Linked DNA regions of Sinorhizobium fredii USDA 257. The protein of the gene in region 1 interacts with the protein of each later gene in a pairwise test. Links are inferred from orthologs where the notes say so. Each region holds a gene or a part of one and is shown in the gene's direction. Other genes may lie near its edges.

Region 1 (11,101 bases):
GCTGCGGCTGCGCAAGGATCTCGAACTCTTCGCCAACCTGAGGCCAGCCATCTGCTACCCGGCGCTCGCCAACGCCTCCTCGCTGAAGCCGGAGCTGGTCGAAGGCCTCGACATCCTCATCGTCCGGGAGCTGACCGGCGGCGTCTATTTCGGCGAGCCGAAGCAGATCATCGACCTCGGCAACGGCCAGAAGCGCGGCATCGACACGCAGGTCTACGACACCTACGAGATCGAACGCATCGCCGGCGTCGCCTTCGAACTGGCGCGCACCCGCACGAACCGCGTCTGCTCTATGGAAAAGCGCAACGTCATGAAGTCCGGCGTGCTCTGGAACCAGGTGGTTACCGAGACGCACAAGGCGAAATATTCCGACGTGCAGCTCGAGCACATGCTGGCCGATGCCGGCGGCATGCAGCTTGTGCGCCAGCCGAAGCAGTTCGACGTCATCGTCACCGACAACCTCTTCGGCGACATGCTTTCCGACGTCGCCGCGATGTTGACCGGCTCGCTCGGCATGCTGCCCTCGGCTTCGCTCGGCGCACCGGATGCCAAGACTGGCAAGCGCAAGGCACTCTATGAGCCGGTGCATGGCTCGGCGCCGGACATCGCCGGCCAGGGCATTGCCAACCCGATCGCCATGATCGCCTCCTTCGCGATGTGCCTGCGCTATTCCTTCAATCTGGTGAAGGAAGCCGACAATCTCGAGACGGCGATCGCCAATGTGCTCGACAAGGGCATCCGCACCGGCGACATCATGGCGGAGGGTTGCAGCAAGGTCGGCACAGTCGAAATGGGCGACGCCATTCTTGCCGAGTTCAAGGCGCTCTCGGCCTGATCGGCCGTCGACGTTCCTTTTCTACTGATTGAACAAACACCTCCGGATGACATCCGGAGGTGTTTTTCGTTGGATCTCTTGATTTTTTCGCGTTCGTTTTCAAATGCAGGAAAGCGACAGGAAAGGAAACCATGAACCAACAGCTTGCTTCCACCGGCTGGATTCTGCTGACGACGATGCTTCTCGTCCTGGCTTTCGTTCCCTTCGATCCGCACCTGTCGGAATTGGCGCGAAGCCTGCCGGACGAGATCGTCGACTTCAACCGGACGATTACCGATTTCGGCACCTTCGCCTGGATGGTCTATACGTCCGCCATCCTGCTCCTGATCGCCTTCATCGTCCGGCGCGCATCACGACGCGACACGGTCCGGCAACGAGCGCGAACCGCGCGCAATCTCTCGGCCTATTTCTTGCTGACCGTCGGCACGTCAAGCATGCTGGTGCACGGGCTGAAATTCGTGATCGGCCGCGCCCGCCCGGAACTTTTCACCGACTATGGCGCCTACAGCCTCACGCCTTTTACCGGCGACAGATTGTTCGAGAGCTTCCCCTCGGGCCATTCGACGGCGGCCGGCGCCTTCTTCGGCGCCTTCGCGATGCTGAAGCCTGAGCTCAGGCCGCTCTTCCTGATCTTGGCGCTGATGATCGGCGCCTCGCGCGTCGTCGTCGGCGCCCACTATCCGAGCGACGTGGCCGCCGGCCTGCTCCTCGGTCTCTGGGTCGCGATGATGTACGCCTTTCTCTTCGTCCGGCAGGACTGGCTCTTCCGTATCGATGCCGGCGGCTGGCCGGCGCCGAAAACCGCAAGTCCTCCGCCAGAACTCAAATAAAAGCCAGTGCGAAGGCCGCGCCCCAGAGCCAAAACAAAAAGCCGGCGCGGAGGCCGCGCCCCATAGCTCAAATAAAAAGCCGGCGCGGAGGCCGCGCCCCGGAGCTCAAATAAAAAGCCGGCGCGGAAGCCGCGCCGGAGTCAGGAGAGCTGTTTGAGCGGTTGCGGTTTTGCGCCCGCATCCCGCGTTTCGACTGGTGCCCGCTCAATCCATCTGATGGATGTCGCGGTCCTTGGTTTCGGGCAGGAACAGCAGACCGATCACCAGCGTCAGGCCGGCGAAGACGATCGGGTACCAGAGGCCGTAGTAGATATCGCCCTTTGCGGCGCTCATCGCGAAGGCTGTTGCCGGAAGCAGGCCGCCAAACCAGCCGTTGCCGATATGATAGGGCAGCGACATGCCGGTGTAGCGGATGCGGGTCGGGAAGAGCTCGACGAGCAGCGCGGCGATCGGGCCGTAGACCATCGTCACATAGATGACGAGGACGGTCAGAACCGCGATGATCACCGTCCAATTGACCCGGGCCGGGTCTGCCACCATCGTGAACGCGCCGCCCTTGTCGATCGAATAGACGGCCATTTCTGTGGCGCTGCCGACTTCTTCCTTGGTCAGGAGCTTGTCGGCAATGAGCTTGTCGGCCGGAACCATGGTCCTTTCCCCGCTGCGGATGGCGGTGGCGTCGAGGGCCAGCTCCGGGTTCCCGGTAACGAAAGCATCAACCTTGGATTCCGGAACCTTGGCAGCACCGCGAACCAGCGGATAGCCGGAGGCCTGGAGCGTCATGTTGACCTGCTTCTTGAAGGCAGCGTCCTGCGCCTTGGCCTGGTCGCCGGCAGCCGTGGCGTCATAGCCGCTGATCGTCGTTTCGCCGATCTTCACCGTTGCCGGGGTCCCCGCCGCAGCCGTGGTCACGACGTCGTAGGGAACGGAGTTTTTGGTCAGGAAGTCCGTAGCGATATCGCAGGAAGTCGTGAACTTCTGGACGCCAGTCGGGTTGAACTGGAAGTTGCAGTCGCCCGGAGCGGCGGTGACCGTCGCACGAATGCTCTGCTGCGCCTCGGCCAGCGCCGGGTTGCCCGCCCAGGTCATTGCCTTGAACAGCGGGAAATAAGTCAGCATCGCCAGAAGCAGACCAGCCATGATGATCGGCTTGCGGCCGATCTTGTCGGAGAGCCAGCCGAAGAAGACAAAGAACCCGGTGCCAAGCAAGAGCGAGGCAGCGACCATCAGGTTCGCCGACTGGGAGTCGACTTTAAGGATGTTCTGCAGAAAGAACAGCGCGTAGAACTGGCCGGAATACCAGACGACAGCCTGGCCGACGACGGCGCCGAAAAGGGCCAGGAGGGCAATCTTGGCATTCCGCCATTGGCCGAAGGCCTCCGTCAGCGGCGCCTTCGAACCCTTGCCCTCTTCCTTCATCTTCTTGAAAGCGGGCGATTCGTTCATCTTCAGCCGGATCCAGACGGATACGCCGAGAAGCACGCAGGAGAGCAGGAAGGGTATGCGCCAACCCCATGCGGCGAAGGCCTCCTTGCCGACCATGAACTGCACGAACAGGATCACCACCAGCGACAGGAACAGCCCGAGCGTCGCCGTCGTCTGGATCCACGAGGTGAAGTAGCCGCGGCGGCCGTGCGGAGCATGCTCCGCGACGTAGGTCGCGGCACCGCCGTATTCACCACCAAGCGCAAGGCCCTGCAGCAGGCGCAGCACGATCAGGATGATCGGTGCGGCAATGCCGATCGAGGCGGCGCCGGGCAGGACGCCGACGAGGAAGGTCGACAGACCCATGATCAGGATCGTCACGAGGAACGTATATTTGCGGCCGACGAGATCGCCGAGACGGCCGAAGACCAGCGCGCCGAAGGGGCGCACCAGGAAGCCGGCGGCGAAGGCAAGCAGCGCGAAGATGTTGCGCGTCGTCTCCGGATACTGGCTGAAGAACGTCGCTCCGATATAAAGGGCAAGCGACCCGTAAAGGTAGAAATCGTACCATTCGAAGACGGTACCGAGCGACGAGGCGAAGATGACCTTCTTTTCCTCGGCGGTCATGGGTCCGGCTTTTTTAACGCCGTCCGCTGTTGCGACATTTGCCATTTTGATGATCCTCCACTTCAAAAGGCATATTGGAGCGCCCATGGATCGTTCCGCTTCCTCCCCGAAGCTGCGAAACGTGGTGCGCCTGATTGAGAGGATGTCAGAAAAGCCTTGCCCGAGGCAGGGATGCTTTCGTTCTATGACTTTCGTCTAATGCGGCGATCGGGCGCGGCGTGGATTTGAGCGCCCGCATCCCGCCAAGCAATTCAAGGCGGACAACCGCCTCCGGCTTGACTCTTGTGGAAAAGCCGGTAAGAGCAGCGGCGAACGAGGAAACTTGAGATGCGACCGAACGGTTCGTCCATCGCTGCGCTGAACTTGCCGGTCTATACCGGAGAGGCTCGCCTTTTCTCGCTCAATCGTAAAACAACGGCCAAAACGACGACGAAAACCGTCTGACGTCTCTGGCCCTCCGCTCTCTCCCCGGTACGGCCGGGGACAGGAACCTCGCGGACAATCCGCGCGGCGCCGCCTCCACCAGATGAGGAGAGACAGAAAGAGAGCTTAGATCATGGGTTTCAAGATTGCAGTCGCAGGCGCCACCGGCAATGTCGGCCGGGAGATGCTGAACATCCTGTCCGAACGGGGATTTCCTGCGGATGAGGTTGTAGCGCTCGCCTCCTCGCGCTCCATCGGCACCGAGGTCTCCTACGGCGACAAGACGCTGAAAGTCTCCAACCTCGAAACCTATGATTTCTCCGACACCGACATTTGCCTGATGTCGGCCGGCGGCGCGGTTTCCTTGAAGTACTCGCCGAAGATCGGTCAGCAGGGCTGCGTCGTCATCGACAATTCCTCAGCCTGGCGCTACGACGCCGACGTGCCGCTGATCGTGCCGGAAGTGAACGCGGATGCGGTTTCCCAGTTCACCAGGAAGAACATCATCGCCAACCCGAATTGCTCGACCGCGCAGCTCGTCGTCGCGCTGAAGCCGCTGCACGACCACGCGAAGATCAAGCGCGTCGTCGTTTCCACGTATCAGTCGGTTTCCGGTGCCGGCAAGGATGGCATGGACGAGCTCTTTAACCAGACGCGCGCCGTGTTCGTCGCCGATCCGATCGAGAGCAAGAAGTTCACCAAGCGAATCGCCTTCAACGTCATTCCGCATATCGACGTCTTCATGGAAGACGGCTACACCAAGGAAGAGTGGAAGGTTCTCGCCGAAACCAAGAAGATGCTCGATCCGAAGATCAAGGTGACCTGCACGGCCGTCCGCGTGCCGGTGTTCATCGGCCATTCGGAATCGGTCAATATCGAGTTCGAGAACGAGATCACCGCCGACGAGGCGCGCGAGATCCTGCGCGAGGCGCCGGGTTGCCTGGTCGTCGACAAGCATGAGAACGGCGGCTATGTGACGCCTTACGAATGCGCCGGCGAAGACGCGACCTATATTTCGCGCATCCGCGAGGACGCGACCGTCGAAAACGGCCTCAACATATGGGTCGTTTCCGATAACCTGCGCAAGGGTGCGGCGCTGAACGCCATTCAGATCGCCGAACTGCTCGTCAATCGCGGCCTGATCAAGCCGCGCAAGCAGGCCGCCTGAGAGGCGACAATCAAGTGCAATCGGAACCCCGCTCGGCACCTTGACCTTGCGGGGTTTCGCATTGAGTTCGGCGCGACGGATTCACGTGAAACCATGACGCGTCACAAGAGCAACGCGGGGCCAGCAGTGCGAGCGGCTCTTTTCTAAGGCAACAGATTCGGGCAATGACGGGGTATTCCATGAAGATGGCAAAGCGCGCAGCGGCAGGGCTCGCAGCCCTCATGATAAGTGCAGTTCTTCCCGCAGCCGCCTCGGCGGCGCAATGCGGCAACGACGGCGGTGGCTTTTCGGCCTGGGTCGCGGAGTTCAAGCGCGAGGCGGCCGGCAACGGTATCAGCCCATCGGTGCTCGACTCGGCACTTGCCAACGTTTCCTATAGCCGGGCGACGATCCGCGCCGATCGTGGACAGAAGAGCTTCAAGCTCTCGTTCGACCAGTTCATGAAGAAGCGCGGCGGCCAGACGATCATATCGCGCGGCAGGAAGATGCGCGCCCAGAACGCCAGGCTTTTCGACAGCATCGAGCAGCGCTACGGCGTGCCGGCGGGTCCGCTGATCGCGATCTGGGGCATGGAGACCGGCTTCGGCTCGTTCATGGGCAAGGAGCACACACTCTCAGCCGTCTCGACGCTTGCCTATGATTGCCGCCGCTCCGCCTACTTCACCGACCAGCTCTATGCTGCGCTCCAGCTCGTCCAGCGCGGCGATCTGAACCCGGCCGCCCGCGGCGCTGCCCATGGCGAAATCGGCCAAACCCAGTTCCTGCCGATGAACGTCCTGAAATACGGTGTCGACGGCGACGGCAACGGGCATGTCGACATGGTCCGCTCACGCGCCGACGCGCTTGCCTCGACCGCGAACTTCCTGCGCGGCCACGGCTGGCAGCCGGGCGGCGGCTACCAGCCGGGCCAGGTGAACTACGCGGCGATCCAGGGCTGGAACGCCGCAAGCGTCTACCAGCAGGCGATCGCAATCATCGGCGCCGAGATCGACGGCGACTGATCAGGCACACTGATTGGAATAAAGGCTCGCTTCGAAAGGAGCGGGCCTTTCTGTATCCTACGTCCCAGGCCGGGTAAAATCGCCGGTCTTCGCGTCCATCACCCAAAGCTCGCCGGTCGAGATGTCGAACCAGGCGCCGTGCAGACGCAGCTTTCCCTTTGATTCGAGGATCTGCACGCAGGGAAATGTCCTGAGATTGGCGATCGAGTTGCGGATCGACACGCGCTCGAGCGCGCGCTGGCGTTCCGACTGAGTCATGAACTCATTGCTCTGGATCTGTTCGGCGGCCGGCTTCAGCAGGTTCATCCAGCGGCCGATGAAATCACCGGGGGAGAGCGGTTCCGCATCCGGGTCGAGCGCCGCCTTGATGCCGCCGCAGCGCCCGTGACCCATGACGACGATGTCGCTGACGCGCAACGACTGGACCGCGAATTCGAGTGCCGCGGATGTGGAATGATAGTGCCCATCCGGCTCGTAGGGCGGCATCATGTTGGCGACGTTGCGAACGACGAAGAGTTCTCCCGGACCGCTGTCGAAGATCGTTTCCGGTGCGGCGCGCGAATCGCAACAGGCGATAACCATTGACCTTGGCTTCTGGCCGCTCTCCGCAAGCGTCTTGTAGCGTTGCTGCTGTTCGCTGAAACGACCGCTCATGAAGTTGCGGTAGCCGGTCAGAAGATGTTCCGGAAAGCCCTGCATATCCATCGGTAACCCCGCGTCATCCAACGTCATTCACTGTCGCATGGCTCCCTGTGAACCATGGGCGTCGAAGTGTTACAGCGACCGTCGCGCACCTGGAAGGGCGAAGAGCGCTTATGAGCTATTTCTTTTATATCCGCCCCTATTTCTTCACCTGGCTCGGATGCATCAGCCGGCGCATCTGCACCATCGCCATCGGCGTCGCCAGGCTCGAAGCATCCTGCTCGAGCGTCAGTTCGTCGGCGCCGCGCTTGCGGCTGCGCGCGATGATCTCGAACACGCTGGCGGTCGCCATCTGCAACGCACGCTCCTCGGAAAGCCCCTGAAGAAGCCGCGCAAGAAAGACGGCCGCAAGGAGGTCTCCGGTGCCGTTCGGCGGATCGTCGATCAGCCGATGTTCGGCAAGCAGCGCATGCCGTCCGGAAAGATAGAGATTGCCGGTGCCGCCGCTCATCATCGGGATCGCCGACGTCACCAGCACCCGGGACGGCCCGAGACCGAGGGCTGCGTCGAGGATCGTCGCGTTGGTTTCAAGTGCGGCACCCGCGAGCCAGGCGAGCTCGAACCGGTTGGGCGTCGCCAGCGTCGCAAGCGGCAGCAGCCGATCGCGGATGGCGGCAGCGACTTCGATCGGCACGTAAAGGCCGTTCGCATCGCCGATCACCGGGTCGCAGGCGTAGAAAAGGTCCGGATTGCGTTCATTGAGCGCTGTCACCAGCCGGGCAACGCCTTCGGCCTGGGCGGGCGAGCCCAGGTAACCGGAGAGTACGGCGCGCACCTCGCCGGCCCACGGAGCATTGGCAAGATCGTCGATGATGGACTGGAAGTCCGCGTCGGGCATCACCACCCGGGTCGAGCGGCCATGGCCCGGATGCCAGGGCAGAATGACGGTCGGCAGCGCCCACACCCGATGCCCGAGCGTCTCCAGGGCGAACACGGCGGCGCGATTGCCGACCGTGCCGCGAACCACATGGCTGGATATGACAATGACGGCACCGGGCGCGGCGGGCATTTCGGACATCGGGCAAGACCATCCTTCGATTCGAAGTGTGATCGCCCGACTGTTGCGGCGCTGTCAACAGCCGGTCACTTAGGACGACTACGGAGACTTGCGGTGTTTTTGTCCGTTTTCGTCGTTTTTCGAGAAATTTTCGCGAAAACACCCCCGATTTAAATGGATTTAGGTCGATTCTACGCGAATTTCCCCAAAAACAGGCTCGATTTTGCCCAAATCCATCATAAAACAAGTCGCCATTGACCACGGTTCTGATAGGGTCGACTATCTTTTGGGGGGAGCGATTTTCATGGGCGTGAAGCATAATCCGAAACGGGATCGTCACATTGATGCGGCCCGTGCGGCTGTGACCAAGATCGGAACCGAGACTCTGCCGCCGGAGATCCTCTTCGGGGGAGCAAGCAACGACGACCTCGACCTCTATTCGCCGGACATGCTGGCGCTGACCGCCGCCCATGCCCGCCGGGAGCTGGCCCGCTGGGATGGCGGCAAGCCGCAGGTTTCGGTCGAGACGGTGCCGGGCGTAGCGCCGGGAGGAACCGAAGTCTCGATCATCGCCGTCACCGAACGCAACATGCCCTTTCTTTATGACTCGGTCATGGGGGAGGTGACGAGCACCCACCGCGACATTCACCTGGCGATCCATCCCATTCTGGTCGTGAAACCCGGCCAATCCACGAAACTGTTCGATCCGGACGAGGAAAGCGACCCGGCGCACCGCGTCAGCCATATCCAGATCCATCTGAGCAAGCTGACGCCGCTCGAGGAGCGGTCGCTGAGCAAGCGTATCACCGATGTGCTGGAGCAGGTCCACCAGGCCGTCCACGACTGGCCGGCGATGACCGCCTTGCTCGATCAGGCCATGCGCGAACTGGAGGATTACAACGCTTCGCGCAAGAAGAGCGACCGCGACGAGGCGCTCGCCTTTCTTCGCTGGCTAAGGGACAACAATTTCACCTTCCTCGGAATGCGCGAATACACCTATTCCGGCAAGGGCGAGAAGGCGAGCGTCGAGCGCGGCAAGGGCCGGGGCCTCGGCATCCTTTCCAATCCAGACGTCCGCGTTCTGCGTCAGGGCAAGGATGCGGTGTTGACGACGCCCGAGATCCTCGCCTTCCTGGAAGGTCCCGACTTTCTGATCGTCACCAAGGCCAATGTGAAGTCCGTCGTGCACCGCCGGGCCTACATGGATTATATCGGCGTCAAGCGCTTCGACGCCACCGGAAACGTCGTCGGGGAACTCCGTATCGTCGGCCTCTTCACCTCGACGGCCTACACCCGGCAGGCGGCGGAAATCCCGCTGTTGCGGCACAAGATCGAGAAGATCGTCGATCACTTCGGCTACGACCCGCAGAGCCACTCGGGCAAGATGCTGGCGAATACGCTCGAAGCCTATCCGCGCGACGATCTCTTCCAAATCGACGTCGGCGTGCTCGCCGCCTTCTGCGAGCAGATCAACGAGCTCGCCGACCGGCCGCGCGTTCGCGTGCTGCCGCGTATCGACCACTTCGACCGCTTCGTTTCAGTCATCGTCTTCGTGCCACGCGAGCAATATGATTCGGACGTTCGCGAAAAGATCGGCGATTACCTGAAGACCGTCTATGACGGCCGCGTCTCCGCCTACTATCCCGCCTTCCCGGAAAGCGGTTTGGCCCGCGTGCACTTCATCATCGGACGCCCGGGCGGCAAGACACCACGCGTCCCGCAGGCCAAGCTCGAGGAAGCGGTCCGCGCTATCGTCACCCGCTGGATCGACCGCTTCAACCTGCTTGCCCGCAAGGACGGCATAGAGCTTGCGGTCGGAGAGGCCTATCAGGCCGCCTTCACGCCGGCCGAGGCCTATGCCGACCTCTCCGCCATAGCCGCCTGTAGGGCGGACGATCCGATTCGCATCTCCTTCTATCATCGGGACCGGGAAAGCCCGGACGCGCTGGAACTGAAGATCTTCCACGCCGACACCCCGGTGTCGCTCTCCCGCCGCGTGCCGCTCCTCGAAAATCTCGGTTTCCGCGTCATCAGCGAGCAGACCCACGACATCGGTGTGCGCATCCATGGGCAGGAACTGCGTGAAGTAGTGCTGCACGACATGGAGCTTATTCACCGCGACGGCCACACGGTCCATCTCGCCAAGACCGGTGCTGCCCTGGAGGAAGCCTTCCTCGCCGCCTGGAACGGCACGATCGAGGACGACAACTTCAACCGGCTGGTCATGCTGGCGGGGCTCACCGCCCGCGAAGTAACTGTGCTGCGCGCCTATTCACGCTACCTGCGCCAGGCCGGGATTACCTATTCGCAGGGCTATATCGCCGATACGCTGAACAAATATCCGGCCATCGCCGCCGATATCGTCCGCCTGTTCTCGACGCGGCTCGATCCGAAGATTGACGCGAAGTCGCGCGCGAAGAAAACCAGCGCCCTGCTCGCGGCGATCGAGGAGGCGCTATCCGCCGTACCAAGCCTCGACGAGGACCGGATCCTGCGCCGCTACGTCAACGTCATCCAGTCGACGCTCCGGACCAACTATTTCCAGAAGGATGCGGAGGGCAGACCGCGTCCGGTGCTCGCCTTCAAACTCGATCCGAAGACGCTCGAAGGCCTGCCGGAACCGCGGCCGTTCCGCGAAATCTTCGTCTACGGCACCGAAGTCGAAGGCGTGCATCTGCGGTTCGGCAAGGTGGCGCGCGGCGGGCTTCGCTGGTCCGACCGGGCCCAGGATTATCGCACCGAGGTGCTCGGCCTCGTCAAGGCGCAGCAGGTCAAGAACGCGGTCATCGTGCCGGTCGGCGCCAAGGGTGGCTTCTATCCGAAGCAGCTTCCCCTAGGCGGCAACCGCGACGAGATCTTCAGGGCCGGCACCGAGGCCTACAAGACCTATATCCGTACGCTCCTGTCGGTGACGGACAACATCGTCGGCCAGGAAGTCGTACCGCCTCAAGACACGCTTCGCCTCGACGGCGACGACCCTTATTTCGTCGTGGCCGCCGACAAGGGTACCGCAACCTTCTCGGACACGGCGAACGGGCTGGCGCAGGAGGCCGGTTTCTGGCTCGACGACGCCTTCGCCTCCGGCGGCTCGGC
Region 2 (11,017 bases), 6.0 Mb from region 1 along the record:
GATCGCCTTCTGGACGACCGCACCGGACTGCTCGGCATCGCTGCTCGCGAGCTCGACCGACTTTGCCGCGATCTTGGCGTTTTCGGCGCTGGCATCGACTTGCGACGTCAGCTGGTCGAGGGCGGCGGCGGTTTCCTCGAGGCTTGCGGCCTGCTGCTCGGTCCGGTGCGAGAGGTCGTTGGCGGCGCTTGAAATCTCGCCGGTGCCGCTGCCGATGTTGACGACCGAATGATTGACGGTGCGGATCGTCTCTTCGAGGCTCTCGATCGTCGCATTGAAGTCGCGCTTCAGCTGGGCGTACTCGCCCGGGAAATCGTCGGCGATCCGGTAGGCCAGGTCGCCGGAAGCGAGATGCGAGAGGCCCTTGCCGAGGCGCGCGACGATATCGCGTTGCAGCGCGCCGGTCTCGGCCCGCTCGGTTTCCGAGCGGCTGCGCTCCAGTTCGGCCTGTTCGCGCTCGCGACGGGCTTCACCTTCGAGGCGCTTTGCGTCGGCAAGCTGGTGACGGAAGCCTTCGAGCGCCTTGGCGACCGAGCCGGTCTCGTCGGAGCGGTCCTGGCCGGAGATCGGCTTTGCATAGTCGCCATTGCTGAGCGTTTCGACGTCGCGGACGAGCCCGGCGAGCGGCTTCTGGACATAGCGGCGGACGGCGAGATAGAGGCCGGCGAGCACGGCTGCGAGGACGACGATACCGCCGATGATCATCATATAGGTCTGATCGTTGACTGGCGCATTGATGGCGGTGCGCGGCACGTCGACAAGGATAACCCAGTTGGCATTCACATCTGGCAGTTTGAAGGGATAGACGACGCGGTCGAAGGGCGCGTTTCCGTCATAGGTCAGGTTCCTGATCATGCCTGACGCTTTGGACGACAGCGCGTTCTTTATGACGTCTTCACCCTCGCCTTCATAGTCCTTCATCAGGAGATCGGGAATCGGCGCGGCGAGCCACTTGCCATCCTGCGATAGCAGGTAGACGCGACCCGAACCGAACGGCTTGAGCGTTGCGAGCCGGTCGGCAAGCGAGGCGAGCGAGATGTCGACGCCGGAAACGCCGATCATCTTGCCGTCGGACATCACCGGATAGGCCAGCGATGTCATCGTCGTCGGAACGTCGGTGCCTTCAGCCATGTAAGGCTGGGTGATGGCGCCTTTGCCGCTCTTGGCGGCAAGGCTGTACCATTCGGCCGCATAGTCCGCACGGAAGGTCGAGAGCTGTGCCTTGCCGTTACGATCCTTCGACCAATAAGGCGTGAACGCGCCTTCCGCATTGCCGCCGAGTTCGATGCTATTGACGACGTCCTTGCCGTCAAAGGCTTTCGGCGCTTCGGCGAACCAGCTGCCGAAGGCGAAGTCGTGCTGGTCGAGATTTGCCTTCAACAGGTTGATGGCGCCGGCACGGTCGGTCGATTTCCCGGCATGCCCGCGGCCGAGCACACCCGACATCGTCCGGGCAGCGGCGGCGAGCTCTCCGACGCTGCCGGCGATATCGGCGGCAATCGCGCGAGCCTCCGTCTTGGCGCCGTCGAAGACTAGCGTCTCGACACGATCCTGGGTCTGCGAGATGAGAACGAAATTCGACGCGAGCAGCACGAGCCCGATTGTCCCGCCCGTGACGGCGATCAGCTTGGTGGCTAGCGATTTGGCATGGAAGTTGAACATGAAATCCTCACGCACGAGAGGTCCGCAGGTTTGTGCCTGCGGCATGACATTCCAAAATATGGGTGAAGCTCCCTCATGGAGCGCGTGATGCCGACCGGCACGAACGAAGCGGCCCGCTGCGCGTGGGTCGCTCGCAATCTGGATAGATCATCAAAGATTAAAATACGGCCAATATCCGGGCCAATTCCTGGCCCTCCAAAGTGGATTCTGCGCGGCAAGCATCGTTGCCGCGCCAAATCCTATCCAGATTGCGAAACGGGCAGAAATTGGCGGTCGCGGGTCAAAGACGCGCGGCGACCTCGGAGTCGAGCGGTATGGACGGCTGCGCTCCCGCTTTCAGGCAGGCGAGCGACCCGGCAACCGCGGCGCGGCGCAGCGCATCGGGGAAGGCGAGGCCCGCGTCCAGGCTGGCCGCGAGATAGCCGCAGAACGTATCGCCGGCCCCGACAGTGTCGACCGGCTCAATGGCCAGCCCCCTGGCGCGATGGATTTCGCCCTGATGGGCGGCGGCAACCCCTTCGGCGCCGAGCGTGACGATGACGGTTTGTCCGGTTTCATCGTGGAGGCCTTTTATCGCCGCTTCCCGTTCGGCGCCGGCGATCCCGCTTCTGCCCGCGAGCAGCTCAAACTCGGTCTCGTTGGCGATCACGATATCGGCCATGCGGCCGAGGCGGGCGGCCTCCGGCGTCAGCGGCGCGATATTAATGATCGAGCGGATGCCGCGGCGTTTTGCCTCTACGAGCGCCTTTTCCACCGAGGCAGCGGGAATTTCGAGCTGCAGCATCAGCGTGTCGCCGGCCGACATCTGCTCGACGGCGGAAACCGCGTCGCCCTCGCTCACCGTGGCATTGGCGCTGGCGACGACGACGATGACGTTCTCGCCATCGCCGCCGACCAGGATATGCGCGGTCCCGGTCGGTGCGCCGACGGTCTTGGTGAGGCCAAGGTCGGTGCCAGCAGCCTTGAGCAGGGCAAGCGCGCCTTCCGCGAAGCTGTCCGAGCCGACGGCGCCGGCCATGCGGACAGAAGCACCGGCGCGACGGGCTGCCAGCGCCTGGTTTGCGCCCTTGCCGCCGGCGGCGGTGGAAAAGCCCGTTCCGGCGACGGTTTCGCCGGGCTTCGGAAGGCGTGCGGTCGTGGCGATCAGGTCCACGTTGATGGACCCAAAGACAGTGATCATGTGAAGGTATCCCGTCGGGTTGCTGATTTTGCCGGAGAGTGCCCGAGCCTGTCAGTCCTCGTCAACCACCCGCAGCTTCAATTGCCCGATGCGGTTGTCGACCGTCCGGTCACCCCTGTCGCCCGCAGCCTTGTCGCCCGCAGCCTTGTCGCCCGTCGCCTTGTCTCCCGCCGCCTTGGCGTCCTGCGCGACCGGCGTGACCGCTTGCAGCTCGAGCGCCTCGATCTTGGCGCCGCGCCGCGTCAGCTTGTCCGAGGAGATCAAGATGTCTTCGACGTCCTTCTGCGTCATGGCGAAGTGCCCCTGCAGCTTTCTGACCCGTTCGTCGAGCCGCGACAAATCCTCCATGAGCCGCACCACCTCGCCCTGGATCAGATGCGCCTGCTCGCGCATGCGGGCATCCTTGAGGATCGCCTGGATCACCTGGATGGAGAGGAGCAGCAGCGACGGCGAGACGATGACGACACGCTGGCGATGGGCCTTCTGCACGATGGCTTCGAAATGCTCGTGGATTTCGGCGAAGATCGATTCGGACGGAACGAAGAGGAAGGCCGTGTCCTGCGTTTCGCCGGCGAGCAGGTATTTGCTGGCGACATCGCGAATGTGCACCTCCATGTCGCGCCGGAAGGACTGCGCCGCCTGTTGGCGCCGCTCGGCACTCGGCGCATCGCGCATGGCGTTCCAGGCTTCGAGCGGGAACTTCGCGTCGATGACGAGCGGCGGCTGGTCGTTCGGCATGCGGATGATGCAATCCGGCCGCGCGCCGTTCGAGAGCGTCGCCTGGAAGGTGAAGGCGCCCATGGGCAGGCCGTCGGCCACGATCGCCTCCATGCGCGACTGGCCGACGGCGCCGCGTGTCTGCTTGTTGGCAAGAATGCTCTGCAGCCCGGCCATGTCTTTCGCGAGCGACTGGATGTTGTTTTGGGCGCTGTCGATGACCGCCAGCCGCTCCTGCAGCCGCCGCAGGTTCTCATGCGTCGCCTTCGTCTGCTCGCTGATCGAGGCGCCGATCCGGTGCGTCATACCGTCGATGCGCTGGCTGAGCGTTTGATTGAGTTCTGTCTGCCGCGTGCCGAACACCTCCGCCATCGCGGCGATGCGTCCCTGCATCTCGGTCTGCGCCGCCAGGAGCGCCGATAGCTGCCGGTCCCGGTCGTCGGCGTCAAGCGCGCGCGCCCTGCGAGCGGATGCAATCGCTAGCAAAACGAACAGGAGAGCGGCAACGGTGACCAGGTGGCCAGCCGTTACGGGAAAGGTGCCGATGAGGAACAACGGCTGGTCGAAGGCAAAGGCATTGGGCTCCATGGCCGCAGCCTAAACAGATTCGCATCCAAAAACCAGATCAAACCAAGAACAAACTGTGGATGCTGTCGCTCGGCAATTTTCTTGCGCCCGCACTGAAAGATCGGCTATGGGAGCAGCATGACGATCAAGCCGCTCATCATTCTTCCCGATCCCGTTCTGCGCCAGGTATCCACGCCGGTAGAGACGATCGACGACGACATTCGCCGCCTTGCCGACGATATGCTCGAGACCATGTATGACGCCCCCGGCATCGGTCTCGCGGCGATCCAGATCGGCGTGCCGAGACGCCTGCTCGTCCTCGACGTCTCGAAAGAGGGCGAAGAGAAGAAGCCTTTGGTTTTCATCAATCCGAAGATCGTCCGGTCCTCCGAGGAGCGCTCGGTCTACGAGGAAGGCTGCCTGTCGATTCCGGACTACTATGCCGAGGTCGAGCGGCCGGCGGCGATCACCGTCGAATTTCGCGACCGCGACGGCAAGGAGCAATCGGTCGAGGCCGACGGTCTGCTCGCCACCTGCCTGCAGCACGAGATCGATCATCTGAACGGCGTTCTGTTCATCGACTATATCTCCAAGCTTAAGCGCGACATGGTGATCCGCAAGTTCACCAAGGCAGCCAAGACACGCGGCGCCAAGGCGATTTGATCGTCGCACACTGCGTCGAGCGACGCTTGAACCGGAGCCGCTGCCCTGTTTCGGGCGACTACTGCATGTCTCCTTAAATCGACTTCGATTTAAGGACAAAGACATGCAGCAATTCAAAGTGCTACAGCGACCTTTGCGCGCCTGATAAGGCGCGCGGCGCTGTAGAGAGACGGAGTTCACCGCCTTGCCGCTTCGCATCATCTTCATGGGCACGCCGGAATTCTCGGTGCCGACGCTCTCCGCCCTCGTCGAGGCCCGCCACGAGATCGCCGCCGTTTATACGCAGCCGCCGCGCCCCGGCGGCCGGCGCGGCCTGGATCTCAAGAAGTCGCCGGTGCATCAGGCGGCCGAACTTCTCGGCGTTCCGGTGTTGACGCCCGTCAACTTCAGGGACGCGGCGGATCGGCAGACCTTTCGCGATTTTGACGCCGATGTCGCGGTCGTCGTCGCCTATGGTCTGCTTTTGCCGGAGGAAATCCTCTCGGGCACCCGCCACGGCTGCTATAACGGTCACGCTTCGCTCCTGCCACGCTGGCGGGGTGCGGCACCGATCCAGCGGGCGATCATGGCCGGCGATCGCGAAACCGGCATGATGGTGATGAAGATGGACAAGGGGCTCGACACCGGCCCCGTCGCCCTCACAAAGACTGTGCCGATCGGCGAGACGATGACGGCCGGCGAACTGCACGACAAGCTGATGCATGTCGGGGCGGCGCTGATGAAGGAAGCGATGGCGAAGCTCGAGGCGGACGAACTGACGCTGACGCCGCAGCCCGAGGAAGGCGTCGTCTACGCCGCCAAGATCGCCAAGGACGAGACGCGCGTCGACTTCACGAGATCGGCGGCCGACGTACACAACCATATCCGCGGTCTGTCGCCTTTTCCGGGCACCTGGTTCGAACTCGAGATCGCCGGACGGATTGAGCGCATCAAGGTGCTGGGCTCGGAGCCTGCGGCAGCGGCCGGCTCGCCCGGCACGGTTCTGGACGATGCCTTGACGATCGCCTGCGGTGAGGGAGCAGTTCGGCCGACGCGCTTGCAGCGGGCGGGCGGCAAGTCGCTTGCCACGCCGGAGTTCCTGCGCGGCACGCCGATCGGCGTCGGCACGAGGATTGCCTGATGCCGCGCTATCGCCTGACCGTCGAATATGACGGGTCCGACTATGTCGGCTGGCAGCGGCAGGAGAACGGCCCCTCCGTCCAGGGGGCAATCGAGAAGGCGGTCCTGTCCTTGACCGGCGAAACCGTCTCGATCCGCGGCGCCGGCCGAACCGATTCCGGCGTTCACGCCATGGGCCAGGTGGCGCATCTCGACCTGACGCGCGAATGGGCGAGCCATACGCTGCGCAATGCGCTCAACGCCCACCTGGCGCTTGCCGCCGAGCGGGTCTCGATCCTCGACGCGGCGGAAGCGCCGCCGGAATTCGACGCGCGCTTCTCGGCCCGCCGCAGGCATTATCTCTATCGCATCATCTCCCGCCGCTCGCCGCTGGCGCTCGAGGCGCGGCGCGCCTGGTGGGTGCCGAAGACGCTCGACCACGAGGCGATGCACACGGCGGCGCAACACCTCGTCGGCCATCACGATTTCACCACGTTTCGGTCGGCCCATTGCCAGGCGACCAGCCCGCTGCGCACCATCGATCGGCTGGACGTGACACGCAGCGGCGAACTGATCGAGATCCGGGCGACGGCGCAGAGCTTCCTGCATAACCAGATCCGCTCCTTCGCCGGCTCGCTGAAGCTTGTCGGCGAGGGCAAGTGGACGCCCGACGACCTCAAGGCGGCACTCGAAGCGCGCGACCGCAAGGCTTGCGGACCCGTCGCCCCGCCGGAAGGTCTTTACTTCATGCAGGTCGATTACTGACCGTCCGGCGCTGATCTCACTCAGCCGGGCATCAACCCGAAGAAGTGCTGAAGATATTGTGCGAGCATCATCGACGGCAGCAGGTAAAGCGCCGTCAGCGCCGAGGCGAGCAGGTTCTGGTTGCCGGTTATCGTGCGCAGCAGCCGGAAGAGCAGGACGACGCCGGCAATAAGGACGATCAGCGAAAAAAGGGCCGTGAGCTGATGGCCTCCTCGAGCGAGAAGGAGGATCGCAGCCGGGATTGCCATGGCATAGGAAAGCGGCACCGAGAGCCAGTTCGTGGTGACGACCACAGGCACGACCAGTGCGCTAAATCCGAGGGGTCGCGAAAGGGCGGCGACCAGCACGATCGGCAGCAGCCAACTGACGAGATCGACGACGAGCAATTTTAGGAAAAAGGCGATGCCGACTGTCGTGCCGCTCGGCATCGCCGAAAGATAGTAGAGCCGCCAGGATGCCCAGGACACGGCCATGGCCGGCAGCGACCAGAGGATCGCCGAGAACGAGCGCCACAGGCCGCCTTCGCTGATGTCCAGCCATTGATAGCCTTCGCGGTTGCCCTGGACCAGCAGCCAGAGCCCCTTGATATAGGCAAGAACCTCATCGATCAGCGGCATGGCCGAACCAGCGGGCGACGAAGGTTTCGTAGATCTCGGTCAAGGTTTCGAGATCGGCGGTGGCGACGCGCTCGTCGACCATGTGCATCGTCTGGCCGACGAGGCCGAATTCGACCACCGGGCAATAGTCCTTGATGAAGCGGGCGTCCGACGTACCGCCGGTGGTGGAGAGCTTCGGCCGCCGCCCGGTCACGGCCTCGACCGCGCCGGAAAGCGAATCGATCAGCGCATTGCTGCGCGTCAAGAAGACGTGGCTCGGCCGCTCGTTCCAGACGATCTCGTATTTGACCGGATCGCGCCCTGGCCGGAGCGCGCCATCGCGCGCGGCGCGATCGAGCCGGGCGACGATCTCCGCCATCAGGCTCTCGGCTGTCCAGCGGTCGTTGAAGCGGATGTTGAAGGCGGCGCTCGCCTTGGCCGGGATGACGTTGACGGCGGCATTGCCGACGTCGATCGTCGTCACCTCCAGATTGGACGGCTGGAAGTTCTCGGTACCGTTGTCGAAGGGCGGATCCATCAGCGCTTGTGTGAGCTGCAGGACGCCGCGCACCGGATTGTCGGCGAGGTGCGGATAGGCCGCGTGGCCCTGCACGCCGCGGACGGTGATCCGGCCGGAAAGCGAACCGCGCCGGCCGATCTTGATCATGTCGCCGAGGCTCTCCGGATTGGTCGGCTCGCCGACGAGGCAGGCGTCCCAGCGCTCGCCTTTTCCAGCAGCCCATTCGAGGAGTTTCACGGTGCCGTTGATCGCCGGGCCTTCCTCGTCGCCGGTGATGAGGAAGGAGATCGAGCCGTTCGGACGGCCATGCTTTTCGATATGGCGGGCGACCGCCGCGACGAAGCAGGCAATGCCGCCCTTCATGTCGACGGCGCCCCGCCCGTACATTTTGCCGCCGGCGATCGCGGCAGAAAAGGGCGGTTGGGTCCAGGCGGCTTCGTCGCCGACCGGCACGACGTCCGTATGGCCGGCGAACATCAGATGCGGGCCCTCGGCGCCGAGCCTGGCATAGAGGTTCTCGATATCCGGCGTTCCCGCCGCCCTCGCGACGACCCGATCGACCGTGAAGCCGAGCGGCGCCAGCATCGTTTCGAGAGCCGTCAACGCGCCGCCTTCGGCCGGAGTGACCGAGGGGCAACGGATGAGAGCGGCGAGATTGGAAATCGGATCGGTCGGGAACATCGAGCGGAATGCCTGCGGAGCCGGTGGGCCAAGGAACTGAGATTGCTGGTTTATCCGATCGGTCCTCAACTGTCACGCCCGATGAGACAGGCGCGAGCCGTTGAAACGAGAGCGGGCCGGACGATCGTCCGGCCCGCTGGATGCCGATGCCGCAGAACGCTATTCGCCCGGGGCGAGATGCGGAGCTTCGATATGGGCGCCTGCGTGCTTCAGCGGACGCTCGCCTGAAAGCTTGCGGATCAGCACGTAGAAGACCGGCGTCATGAAGATGCCGAAGGCAGTGACGCCGATCATCCCGGCAAAGACCGCGACCCCCATCGCCGACCGCATTTCCGCACCGGCGCCGGTCGAGGTGACGAGCGGCACCACGCCCATGATGAACGCCATCGAGGTCATCAGGATCGGCCTGAGGCGCAGCCGGCTCGCCTCGATCGCGGCGCTGACGGCGCTCTTGCCGGAGAGCTCGAGCTCGCGGGCGAACTCGACGATCAGGATCGCGTTCTTCGCCGATAGACCGACGAGAACGATCAGTCCGATCTGCGTGAAGACGTTGTTGTCGCCGCCGGTCAGCCAAACCCCTGTGAGCGCCGCCATGATGCCCATCGGAACGATCAGGATGATCGAGATCGGCAGCAGCAGGCTCTCATACTGGGCCGCGAGGACCAGATAGACGAGCAGCAGCGCCAGCGGGAAGATCAGGATCCCCGAATTGCCCGCGAGGATCTGCTGGTAGGTGAGGTCCGTCCACTCGAAAGAGATGCCGGGCGGCAGCGTCTCGGCGGCGATCCGCTCGATGGCGGCCTGCGCCTGGCCGGAGGAGAAGCCCGGTGCCGGCCCGCCATTGATGTCGGCGGCGAGGAAGCCATTGTAGCGGATCGCCCGCTCGGCGCCGACCGTCTGCTCGACCTTCAACAAGGCCGACAGCGGGATCATTTCGCCCGATTGCGAACGGACCTTCAGCTTGCCGATATCGTCGGCATGGCTGCGATAGTTCGCATCGGCCTGGATGCGCACGCTGTAGGTGCGGCCGAAGGCGTTGAAGTCGTTGACATAGAGCGAGCCCAGATAAATTTGCAGCGTCTCGAACACGTCGGTGACGGCGACGCCGAGCTGGCGCGCCTTGGTACGGTCGAGGTCGGCATAGAGCTGCGGCACGTTGATCTGGTAGCTCGAATAGAGCCCGGCCAGTTCCGGCGTCTGCGCCGCCTGCGCCAGGAAGGCCTTGGCCGCATCGTCGAGCGCCCGGTAGCCGAGTCCGTTCTTGTCCTCGATCTGCAGCTTGAAGCCGCCGGTCGTGCCGAGACCCTGGACGGGCGGCGGCGGAAACATGGCGATGAAGGCATCCTGGATCGCGCCGAACTCCTGGTTCAGTTGCATGGCGATCGCGCCGCCCGAGAGTTCCGGCGTCGTGCGCTCCTCGAATGGCTTCAGCGACACGAAGACGATGCCGGAGTTCGAGGAATTGGTGAAGCCGTTGATCGACAGGCCCGGGAAGGCGATCGCGTGCTCCACGCCCGGATGCTTGAGGGCGATGTCGCTCATGCGCCGGATGACGTCCTCCGAGCGGTCGAGCGTTGCCGCATCCGGCAACTGCGCGAAACCGATCAGATATTGCTTGTCCTGGGCCGGCACGAAGCCGCCGGGGACGGCGCGGAAGAGCGCGAAGGTGACCCCGAGCAGGATGACGTAGACGCCCATGATCAGCGACTTGCGCGTCAGGATACCGCCGACGCCACGGCCATAGGCCTCCGAGCTCGCTCCGAAGAAGCGGTTGAAGCCGCGGAAGAACCAGCCGAACAGCGCATCCATGATGCGCGTCAGACGGTCCTTCGGCGCGTGATGGTCCTTAAGGAGCAGGGCGGCGAGCGCCGGCGACAGCGTCAGCGAGTTCAAGGCGGAGATCACCGTCGAGATCGCGATGGTGAGCGCGAACTGGCGGTAGAACTGCCCGGTCAACCCGGTGATGAAGGCGAGCGGCACGAAGACGGCGACCAGCACCAGCGCGATCGCGATGATCGGGCCGGAGACCTCCTGCATGGCGCGATAGGTCGCCTGCACCGGCGAGAGGCCCTGCGCGATGTTGCGCTCGACGTTCTCGACCACGACGATCGCATCGTCGACGACGATGCCAATCGCCAGCACCAGGCCGAAGAGGCTCAGCGCATTGATCGAGAAGCCGAAGACGTACATCACCGCGAAGGTGCCGACGATCGAGACGGGAACGGCGACGAGCGGGATGATCGAGGCCCGCCAGGTCTGCAGGAAGACGATGACGACGAGCACGACCAGGGCGATTGCTTCGAGCAGAGTGTGTACGACCGATTCGATCGACGCTCGGACGAACTGCGTCGTGTCGTAGACGATCTCGTAGTCGACGCCCTCCGGCATGGTCTGCTTCAGCTCGGCCATCGCCTTGTGGATGTTTTCGGATATCTGGATGGCATTCGAGCCGGGCGCCTGGAAGACGCCCATGCCGACGGCAGCCTTGTTGTCGAGCAGTGAGCGCAGCGAATAGTCCGCCGCCCCCATCTCGACACGCGCGACATCGCCGAGGCGGGTGATCTCGCC

Evidence for each region.
Region 2: the proteins of USDA257_RS28450 (region 1) and def interact in binary tests that used the Escherichia coli proteins (3 or more experiments, as listed by UniProt). The link is inferred for Sinorhizobium fredii USDA 257 from one-to-one orthologs.

What each region holds. Positions count from the first base shown.
Region 1 is NC_018000.1:6,061,984-6,073,084, forward strand. What follows is about bases 3,469-6,290. They hold USDA257_RS28450 (aspartate-semialdehyde dehydrogenase), read left to right. Parts: upstream 3,469-4,273; coding sequence 4,274-5,308; downstream 5,309-6,290. Other genes in these bases: USDA257_RS28445 (MFS transporter), read right to left, coding at 3,469-3,762; USDA257_RS28455 (lytic murein transglycosylase), read left to right, coding at 5,488-6,290. Outside these bases: leuB (3-isopropylmalate dehydrogenase), read left to right, coding at 1-835; USDA257_RS28440 (phosphatase PAP2 family protein), read left to right, coding at 967-1,665; more of USDA257_RS28445, read right to left, coding at 1,870-3,468; more of USDA257_RS28455, read left to right, coding at 6,291-6,309; USDA257_RS28460 (carbonic anhydrase), read right to left, coding at 6,367-7,014; pyridoxal kinase PdxY, read right to left, coding at 7,151-8,029; USDA257_RS28470 (NAD-glutamate dehydrogenase), read left to right, coding at 8,313-11,101.
Region 2 is NC_018000.1:55,330-66,346, forward strand. What follows is about bases 3,289-6,026. They hold def (peptide deformylase), read left to right. Parts: upstream 3,289-4,264; coding sequence 4,265-4,789; downstream 4,790-6,026. Other genes in these bases: USDA257_RS00275 (DNA recombination protein RmuC), read right to left, coding at 3,289-4,147; fmt (methionyl-tRNA formyltransferase), read left to right, coding at 4,974-5,909; truA (tRNA pseudouridine(38-40) synthase TruA), read left to right, coding at 5,909-6,026. Outside these bases: USDA257_RS00265 (methyl-accepting chemotaxis protein), read right to left, coding at 1-1,662; USDA257_RS00270 (ribokinase), read right to left, coding at 1,943-2,842; more of USDA257_RS00275, read right to left, coding at 2,894-3,288; more of truA, read left to right, coding at 6,027-6,652; USDA257_RS00295 (hypothetical protein), read right to left, coding at 6,673-7,269; dapE (succinyl-diaminopimelate desuccinylase), read right to left, coding at 7,253-8,449; USDA257_RS00305 (efflux RND transporter permease subunit), read right to left, coding at 8,609-11,017. UniProt on the Escherichia coli protein: Removes the formyl group from the N-terminal Met of newly synthesized proteins. Requires at least a dipeptide for an efficient rate of reaction. N-terminal L-methionine is a prerequisite for activity but the enzyme has broad specificity at other positions.